Regions from separate parts of the Bacillus sp. Marseille-P3661 genome, predicted to be linked through region 1. Evidence: riboswitches for the same ligand, from Rfam matches in the RefSeq annotation. Region 1 holds a riboswitch; each other region holds the start of a gene.
The links. A riboswitch is a leader RNA that binds a small molecule or an ion and turns the genes downstream of it on or off. The one in region 1 is predicted to bind S-adenosylmethionine.

Region 1 (3,285 bases):
TCATTTACTAAGTCTCTTACCGACTCAATACCAACTGATAAACGAATTAGCTCTTCTGTTACACCCGTTTTCTTCATATCTTCAGCAGATAATTGTTGATGAGTTGTTGAGGCTGGGTGGATGATTAACGACTTTGCATCACCAACATTCGCTACATGTGACCATAACGCGATATTATCAATAACTTGTTTACCTGTGTCGCGGCCGCCTTTAATACCAAAGTTTACAATTGAACCAGCACCGTCCGGTAAATATTTCTTCGCTAATTCATGAGCAGGATGCTCCTCAAGCCCTGGATATGAAACCCACTCAACCGCTGGATGGTTTTTCAGGAAGTTCGCAACTTCAAGTGCATTACTAACATGTTTTTCCATACGAAGATGAAGTGTTTCAAGACCTTGTAATAATTGGAATGCATTATGTGGACTTAGACATGAACCAAAGTCACGTAGTAGTTGAACTCTTAATTTTGTAATATAAGCTAATGTACCAAATTCGTTTGCATAGACAATTCCGTTATAACTTGGGTCTGGTTGAGTAAAACCAGGGAATTTATCGCTATTCCAATTAAATCGTCCACCATCAACTACAACACCACCAATTGATGTTCCGTGACCGCCCATCCACTTCGTTGCGGAGTGAACAACAATGTCTGCACCCCATTGAATTGGTTTACAAAGGTATGGTGTTGCAAATGTGCTGTCGACAATCAATGGAACTCCCGCTTCATGCGCAATATCAGCAACTGCTTCAACGTCAAGAACATGTAAGCTAGGGTTTCCAATAATTTCCCCATAAACTGCTTTTGTCTTATCTGTAATAGCCTTTCGGAAATTTTCTGGGTCAGTTGGATCTACAAAGTTAACCTTAATTCCGTATTTAGGTAGTGTAATAGCAAATAGATTATAGGTACCACCATATAGATTAGTTGCTGCAACAATCTCGTCACCCGCATGAGCAATATTCATAATTGCTAAAGCAATGGCAGCCATCCCAGATGAAGTAGCAACAGCAGCTACACCGTCTTCAAGAAGTGCAACCCTTTTTTCAAATACATCAACAGTCGGATTTCCAATTCTTGAATAGATGTTACCAGCTTCATCAAGTGAAAATAGTCCTTGTGCATGGTCTGTATTATGGAACACATATGAAGTAGTTTGATAGATTGGTACCGCACGTGAACCAGTAGTTGGATCTGGTGACTGTCCACCATGCAGTAATACAGTCTCTAAGTCATACGTATTAAATTCTTTTGTCATTGTGATTCCTCCTAAGCAAATATATAAACTCTATTTAACGATTCAAAAGATTAGTGAAATTCACTATACAACTAGCAATAAAACTCGATAAAAATAATTGTATTAAAATAACATAAAAACCCCCACTTCATAAGAAGAGGGGGGACCTCCTCTTATCTTTCAGACATTAAAGTCTGCAGGATTTAGCACCTTACAAACTAGGATTGTTTGATGGTTGCCGGACTTCATAGGGCCTGTTCCCTCCGTCACTCTTGATAAGAGTTTTCTTTATCCAATTAAATTGTTAGCATTTTAAATCATAAAAGGAGTATATACTATAAATTGCCTTTAAGTCAACTAATTTCCTATTATTTATCAAATGCATTTAAAGCATTAACACTATGCGCTATTGCTGATCCTGCCTTCAATGCTGTCGCTACAAAAATTGCTTCTGCCACTTCTTCTTTGTCAGCTCCGGCATCTTTAACACCCTTTGTATGAAGCTCAATGCAATACGGACAACCAGTTACATGGGCAACAGCAACGGCTATTAGTTCTTTTTCCTTTTTATTTAATAATCCTGGTTTTAATGCCTCTTGATCAAATTTTACAAAAGCTTGGAAAGCACTTGGATTAAGCTTTGATAATTCACCTAAACGGTTAAAATAAGAAGATTTATATAATTCGTTATCTCCTTGACCATCATATGTATTTAGTGCGTTGACACTATGTGCTAATGCAGCACCTGCTTTTAATGCTGTTGCTACAAAGATAGCCTCCGCAACTTCTTCCTTTGTAGCTTCTTGCTTTTTAACATTTTTAACATGAACCTCGATGCAATACGGGCAGCCTGTTACATGGGCAACGGCAACGGCTATTAATTCTTTTAGTTTACCAGATAATTTACCTGGAGCTAATGCTTTTTGGTCAAAATTCAAGAACGCTTTAAATGCGTCTGCACTTAAATCTCCCAGCTCACCTATTCTTGAGAAATAAGATCCTTTATACAAAATATCGTTACTCACTATAGTTCCCCCTTGGAAATTTTGTAATTTAACTAAAAAAACTCTTTTTCCGACAAGGAAAAAGAGTTTAATAACGTTCTTAACCTTATCTTTCAGGTACTAAATGCACCTGCAGGATTTAGCACCTTTCAACGAATTGATGGTTGCCGGATTTCATTGGGCCTGTTCCCTCCGTCACTCTTGATAAGCTTATTTAATTAAGTACTACTATAGAGTATGTTATTTAGTAAGTCAATTGTTTTTTTAGATTTTTTTATTTGTTATTAATTTTAAGATTATTCTGGTGAGCAAATGTATAGATAACAGCTTTGGCTAATATTTCAATTCCAGATAGTATTGCCTCAACATTAAATGTCATGTTTGGATGATGCAGACCTGGTTTCAGATCACAACCAAGTCCAAGCATGGTTGCTTTGAGTTGTGGACGTTTCAATGTATAAAAATGAAAGTCCTCTCCACCTGGAGTAATAATAGGTGGCACTAGGTTTTCTTCACCTAAAACCTCACAAATTGACTGTTGCATAATCTTCATCGCCTCTGGATCAACGATTGGAGCAAAAAATTCTCCTTTTGTAACTAGCTTTATCTCTACATTATAAAGATTGCTGAGCGATTCAACGATATGATCCACTCGATTTCTTAGCTCATACATGATCTCGTTTGTTTGAGCTCTTAAATCAATTTTAAATTGAGCATACCCTGGAATAATATTTTGACTTTCTCCTCCTGCGGAAAACTGCGTCATTTTTACCGAATGTGGGACCATAGGGTTTAAGTGAATATTATTTAGCTCTTGTACTAACGCTGCACCAATTTCAATTGCATTTTGACCTAAATGCGGTCGTGCAGCATGTGAATCCTCTCCAATTATTTCACCATACATAAATTGGCCTGCACCATGTAAAATTGCAGGAGATGCTTGACCATCAATTACCTCTTCTGCCGGTCTAAGGTGGACACCATATAAGAAATCGATATCATCAATTAAATTTTTTTCAATGAATGTTAGCGCACCGACTGAC
Region 2 (3,285 bases), on a different contig from region 1:
TTTTGTGAGCATTTGCCCACATTCCTCCGAAAGTTGTCACTCCTATCCTAAAGAAACTTAAGGAAAGAGATAATAGACTGATTTGTGCTATTTTTATGGAATCGATGTTCTGTTCTTTCAAGGAAAACCCTCCTTTTTGGTAAATAAGAAGTGTACTAGTTTTATTATCTTCTTGCTTGTATGTTGCAATGAAAAAGTGTGCAGATATAAGAGTGCTTTAATAATATTTTTATTAGTAATATTTATTGTGATCTTTAGGAAATTAGGATTGTCGTGAAACAGAAATTCATGCTCTTATATAAATTGAATTTTTCAAAGAGTAATCGTCCAATGAGCCTGTATGTGAATTTTGAAAATGATGGAGAAATGTTATTCTCTTGATCCAGACTTTTCTATAAAAGTAGTGCCCTCCTTCAGTTTGACGTGTAGAGCTTTAGTAATATTAAATTGGACACAAACTGTTCCTGCATCCTAAGGATTTATAGAACTTTATGTCTACTTTTTTATTCAAATACTCAGGAATTTTGTAACAAAAAAAGTAAAAACTCATGGCTAAGCTACATATATATAATGGGTAACATCACATTGGTAATAAGAAAGTGAGGTTTTAGACATGAGTTTGTATGGCATAATCTTAGTAATTCATATCCTTGCAGCGGTTTGTGGTTTAGGTGCTGTGTTTGCCAACCCTTCAATCATGAAGAGAGGTACGAACGTGGAGAAGGCAAAACAAGCATTAGAAACAGCTAAAGACGTAGAAAAGTATGCGAAAATAGGAAGTATTACACTCCTCGTAACGGGATTAATATTGGGTGCAATTAATCCGTCTTTATTTACTCAAGCCTGGTACATTACTGCTTTAGTTATATATCTAGCTGTACAGCCAATCGTTGCTTATATGATCCCGAAAAGAGCAGAAAAGTTATATTTGATGTTACAAAACCAAGATAGCAACGAATTACCAAGTGATTTTATGCCAATTGCGATGCAAATCGGAAAGCTGGATAATATTGCTCGAGTTTCAGTTCTTATCCTAATTATCTTAATGTCACTTAAGCCATTCTAGGCCTCCGTCATGGGGGCTTATTTTATTTATTAATAGGTAATTATATACGGGGAGACAGGACTCTTTGGATCAATAAAAGATTTGATACTTGAAAGTGGGAAAGTTGCCAAAACTGAATATGAACATGTCACATCGGACGTTCCAAAGATCCAAGGGGTTTGAAAGGAACGGATATCCCTTTATTCGGAAGGATCACTGCGATTGCAGATGTTTTTGATGCGTTAAGTACCGTTCAGGTTTATAAAAAAGCTTGGAAATTGGTGTAGATCCTTAATTATTATCATGATGAAAAAGGAAAACACTTTGATTCAATTTTAGTGGATATTTTTCTTAAGAATGTAAATGGATTTTTAGCAATTAAAGAAACATATAGAGATTAAAAATCAAATTAAGGAAAAATAGATATTCTGAGTAACATCAGGGGTGTCTCACCTTCTTATTTGAAAAATAGCTCTAATTACTATCCGTTCATTAATAATTGTTTAAAATTAATTTGTAGAAAGTAAAAGCAAAAAAAAGATGGTTGACTTTTGCAAATTTTACATTTATTATTGTTTCTAAGTTGGAAATGTGAGTAACACACAAACTGCAATTCAATAATAAATTCTGTTGACACTTCCAATTTTTGGTTATAAACTAGATTTATATTTTTTGAAAAATTAAATACAAATAATTTCTTATCCAGAGAGGTGGAGGGACTGGCCCTATGATACCTCGGCAACAGACTTTAAATAAGTACTGTGCCAATTCCAGCAGGCTTACATGCTTGAAAGATAAGAAGAGCGCACTGTTTATATATGTCGTAAACAACCCTCTTCTTATGGAAGAGGGTTTTATTGTTGTTGAACTCATTTTGCTACTAGTCAACTAAGAGCAAAAAAAGTAAATGGTCATAAAGGGGGAATTAAAAGTGAATAGCTTAGATGAGACAAAAGTAAATCATATACTATCAACCCTAAAGGGAATCGAATACGGTTCTTTAGTTATTACGGTCCATAATGGAGAAATTACACAAATTGATGTAACTGAAAAAAAACGATTTACGCTAAAAAAAACCGAGAATAAAAATAATGGATAGAAGATATCTGCCGATTAGACCACTAAAGGCATCTTTATCCAATTCGTCTTATGTATTAGACGAATTGGTAAAGATGCTTTTTTTGTCCGAAAATTTGAAAAATATTAAATTTTAAGCGTACTTTTCCAGCTTCAGTGTCTAGCCCTCGGAGTCAAAGACGCATGGATGTGCATATCACGCTGTTGCCAAAGAAAGTGAGGTTTTAGCCGGGGGCTTGCCTGACATAGCTGATCAAGGCGTTGCGCTTTTCTAATTAATGTCCATCATAGACCAGTTAGTATATTTCCAAAGGATTCTCACTTTTTATAGTTATTTTTGATAGATATGAAATGCAAAAAAATTTGAAGGGGGTGGCCGGAATGAGGAAACTATAAAACTGATTTTGAAACACATACATTTCTTATTCACTCAGTGGTTCAGCAAATAACATACTAAATTTGGAGGGTTTTTTATGAGAATAAACAATTGGCTTAAGGGTATTATTTTTACTTTACTTTTACTACTAGTTTCAGCATGTAATGTCCAACTTGGTGGTGGTGATGGTACAGCAGACACAGATGCACCACCAAAAACAAATGATGAACACATAGATGTGGAAACTATTTCAACCGAGTTTACAGGTGTGGCAGATGGGCAGCCAGTACCGTCATTAGAAGGAAAGAATATCGGAGTGGCTGTCATTGGAACAACACATAACTTTGATCGTCAAGCATATCAAGGGCAAATTGACCGCATTAAAGAATTGGGTGGAAATCCAATCCCAGTTGATGGAGAGAGAAATGACCAAAAACATATAGCTGACATTGAAAACTTACTCACTCAAAAACCGGATGCGATTATTAAGGAGCTGGGTGATACCGCAGTGTATGAGCCAGTGATGAAAAAAGTACATGATGCCGGGATCCCAATTTTTACGATTGATCATCCTAGTCCATACAGTATTACGAACCACTTATCTGACAACTATTACATTGGAGAGTCACTAGCTAGAAAAATGTTTGAAGATATTGGTGGGGAAGGAACCATTGTTGTCTTTAATGGTTTTAGTGGGGTGCGTGTATGTGAAATTCGCTATGACATGATGAAGTACGTTGCCCAAGATTATCCAGGCATTAAATTTATTGAACCTGAGTTACAGGAT
Region 3 (3,285 bases), on a different contig from region 1:
CATGGCTGCTCCATGTGGAATCAATTTTGATGGAAGTTGATTTAAAGCTGCAGTTTGTATCGGCATTAACACCATTGCCAAACCAAACATCCTCACACTATACATTATCGTTATATAAGTGAATGATGTTTGAATATCTACTATAATAAAAGCAAATGATGCGATCACAAGGATAGAAGAGCCAATCATAACAAGCCAGCGGGCACCAATTTTGTCAAAAATGCGTCCGATGATAGGTGACATCAACCCTGTAATAAGTGCCCCTGGCAATAGGGCAAGGCCCGCTTCGAATGCAGTAAATTCCCGCATATCTTGCATAAATAGGGGGATCAATGTTTCCATTCCTATTAATCCCATAAAAGTGATTGATCCTATTACAACAGCTAAAGGAAAGATTGAATACTTAAAAACTCGGAATTCGAGCATTGGCTGTTCTAATCGTAATTGTCTTGTAATAAATAGTACAATTGATAGGATACCTACACTAATTGAGATCAGAGTCACTGGATCTAGCCAGCCATAATTCCCCGCACTCGTAAAGCCATATAGAAGTCCGCCAAAGCCAACTGTTGATAAAATGATGGAATGAACATCCACGTTTGGCTTAGTATTTTCTGTTACATTTTTTAAAGCGAAGTAAGCGATTATTATATCTATCAATGCAATGGGTAAAATGATAAAGAATAGCAATCTCCATGAATAATTGGAGGTTACCCAACCTGATAGTGCCGGCCCTATAGCTGGGGCAAAAGATATGACAAGTCCGATTAGTCCCATTGCAGCACCACGTTTATTTATTGGGAAAATCATTAAAAATACAGTTGTCATTAGCGGGAGCATAATGCCTGCTCCGCTGGATTGAATAATACGACCCAATAATAATATCTCAAAGTTAGGCGCTATCCCTCCAACTAATGTCCCAACCGCAAATATACTCATCGCTGAAATAAACAGCTGTCGCGTTGTAAATCGTTCCAGTAAAAATGCACTGACAGGAATCATTATACCGTTAACAAACATAAATACGGTCGTAAGCCATTGTGCGCTATTTGCAGTAACCCCCATCTCGTCCATAATAGGTGGAATCGCAGTGATCATTAATGTTTGATTCAGAATCGCGATAAACGAGCCTGCAAGTAAAAGCGCAACAATTGTCGTTTTATTAAAGCTAGATGATTCCATACTTCCTCCCCGTTTCTATCTAGGTTTGTAGAATTTTGAATATGGTAATGGTGTTTTAATTTTATTCAGATTCATTATTATAACAAATAATTTATCTTTTGAAAGCTATTATTTTGAATAAAATTCATCAGCCAAATTTAGTAAAAAAAGATGAGCCTAATAGCTCATCTTTTTAGAAATGGTTGTTTTGTATTAGTGTTTACCTCCAATATTATATACGGTTTCTAAATAATGGTCATATTTAAGTTCAATACCGTTATTTTTAAGAACATCCCATAATAAACGGTCCAAGGCATAGACGCCTTTAGTTTGAAGGTTTTTTACAGTTTGAAGATTAATATTTATGAAATGATCTTTATGATTAATTTTAAGCGCGATAATATAATCATTTATAGTGTTTCCCCTCACAAGAGTGTTAGCTGTTTCAAAACCCCATTCCTTTAATTCTCTATCAATACAATTTAACACATAGTTTAAAAAATCCATTGCATTCATTCCTTTTGCCATATACGCTCTGGCAGTTCCATTTGCATTCATCAGTTACTCTCTCCTTATTTTTATTTATGGCCTAGAACAATCAAAATCCGAACTATGTTGATTTTTATTAGAATTTATCCATAAAAAAGCTCCTCTCGCTTTAAACGCAAGAGGAGCTGCCGCTCGTTTTTCTTATCATTCAAAGCCATTGCTTTGCTGGTAGGAGCACCTTATTTTTAGAAAAACAGGTTGCTGTGGAGTCATAGAGCCAGATCTCTCGTCCACTCTTAATAATTTATTAAGTTACTAAAATAATAACATAACTTAACAGGGTGAGTCATTGTCAAAAAATAGTAATAACAATTATACTTAAAAGCTTTAATGTATTAACCTTGTAAATTAGGATTACGAGCCTCTCTCTTTTTATTAATATAATCCTTAACAATTGGTGTAAATAAAGTAAGGACTGCTAATGCTATTAATGTAGCTGATATTGGTCTAGAAAGAAAAATAGACATATCCCCATTACCCATTAGTAAAGATCTTCTGAAATTGGATTCCATCATCGGTCCTAAAATTAAAGCAAGAATCACTGGAGAGGCTGGATAATCATGTTTTTTCATAAAGTAACCAATGATGCCGAATATTAACATAACCCAAACATCAAACATGTTGTTACCTAGAGCATATGAACCAACAACACATAATACTAAAATGATTGCAGCTATAACTAGTTTAGGAATACTTAATACCTTAATAAACCATCGTACAGCTAGTAACCCTACAATTAACATGATAATATTAGCTAGTAACATTCCTAGAAATAGTGTATAGACAACGTCTGGATGATGTTGAAATAACAATGGTCCCGGTTGTAATCCTTGAACCATTAGGGCACCTAGCATAACTGCGGTTACAGCATCTCCTGGAATTCCTAATGTTAACAAAGGAATCATTGCTCCCCCGGTTGTCCCATTGTTGGCTGCTTCCGGTGCTGCAATTCCTTTTAGCTCACCTTCACCAAATTTTTCTTCTTTCTTTGCAAAGCGCTTTGCTTCGTTATAAGCGACAAACGCAGAAATATCGCCACCAGCACCTGGAATCATACCGATAAACGTGCCTATCCCAGTAGATCTAAGTATCGTAACTATCAAAGTTTTAAATTCAGCCCATTTCAATTTTGCTTTATTAATGGTCTTTATAACTTGTCCTTCTTTTACGGAATCTTCCACAGCTTGAAATGCCTCAGATGCTGCGAATAAGCCAATCATAACGGCTATAAAGTTAACACCACTCATCAGATTTGTTGAGCCAAAATTGAATCTTGGAAAGCCCCCTACTGGATCAATACCGATAGATGCAATTAGTAAGCCAATAAAGCACATAATAAAACCTTTAACAAGTGAATTACCTGCTATACCTGAGATAACCGACATCCCAAATACAGCTAATGCGAATGACTCGGGAGCGCTAAATTTTAATGCAAATTCTGCTAGTTGTGGAGCAATTAAAATTAAGATGAATACACTTATCACCCCACCAATAGCGGATGATATCGTGGAAACGGTTAATGCTTTTTGGGCAAAACCTTTTTGTGCAAGGGCATAACCATCAATTGCGGTGGCA

Region 2: it holds a riboswitch for S-adenosylmethionine, as region 1 does, so the genes downstream of both, C1724_RS08295 (YezD family protein) here and C1724_RS12840 (PLP-dependent aspartate aminotransferase family protein) in region 1, are expected to answer to the same signal.
Region 3: it holds a riboswitch for S-adenosylmethionine, as region 1 does, so the genes downstream of both, C1724_RS20325 (hypothetical protein) here and C1724_RS12840 (PLP-dependent aspartate aminotransferase family protein) in region 1, are expected to answer to the same signal.

What each region holds. Positions count from the first base shown of each region.
Region 1 covers NZ_LT965954.1:379,525-382,809, forward strand. Annotated here, with positions in the region: gene C1724_RS12840 (PLP-dependent aspartate aminotransferase family protein) at 1-1,259, opposite strand, end outside; SAM riboswitch class I at 1,409-1,520, opposite strand; gene C1724_RS12845 (carboxymuconolactone decarboxylase family protein) at 1,607-2,263, opposite strand; SAM riboswitch class I at 2,346-2,453, opposite strand; gene C1724_RS12850 (M20 peptidase aminoacylase family protein) at 2,517-3,285, opposite strand, start outside.
Region 2 covers NZ_LT965953.1:1,772,363-1,775,647, reverse strand. Annotated here, with positions in the region: gene C1724_RS08305 (chromate transporter) at 1-121, opposite strand, end outside; gene C1724_RS08300 (DUF2269 family protein) at 614-1,066, shown strand; gene C1724_RS26370 (hypothetical protein) at 1,225-1,332, shown strand; SAM riboswitch class I at 1,741-1,846, shown strand; gene C1724_RS08295 (YezD family protein) at 1,977-2,144, shown strand; gene C1724_RS08290 (sugar ABC transporter substrate-binding protein) at 2,596-3,285, shown strand, end outside.
Region 3 covers NZ_LT965956.1:268,935-272,219, forward strand. Annotated here, with positions in the region: gene C1724_RS20320 (DHA2 family efflux MFS transporter permease subunit) at 1-1,182, opposite strand, end outside; gene C1724_RS20325 (hypothetical protein) at 1,375-1,719, opposite strand; SAM riboswitch class I at 1,849-1,956, opposite strand; gene C1724_RS20330 (tripartite tricarboxylate transporter permease) at 2,046-3,285, opposite strand, start outside.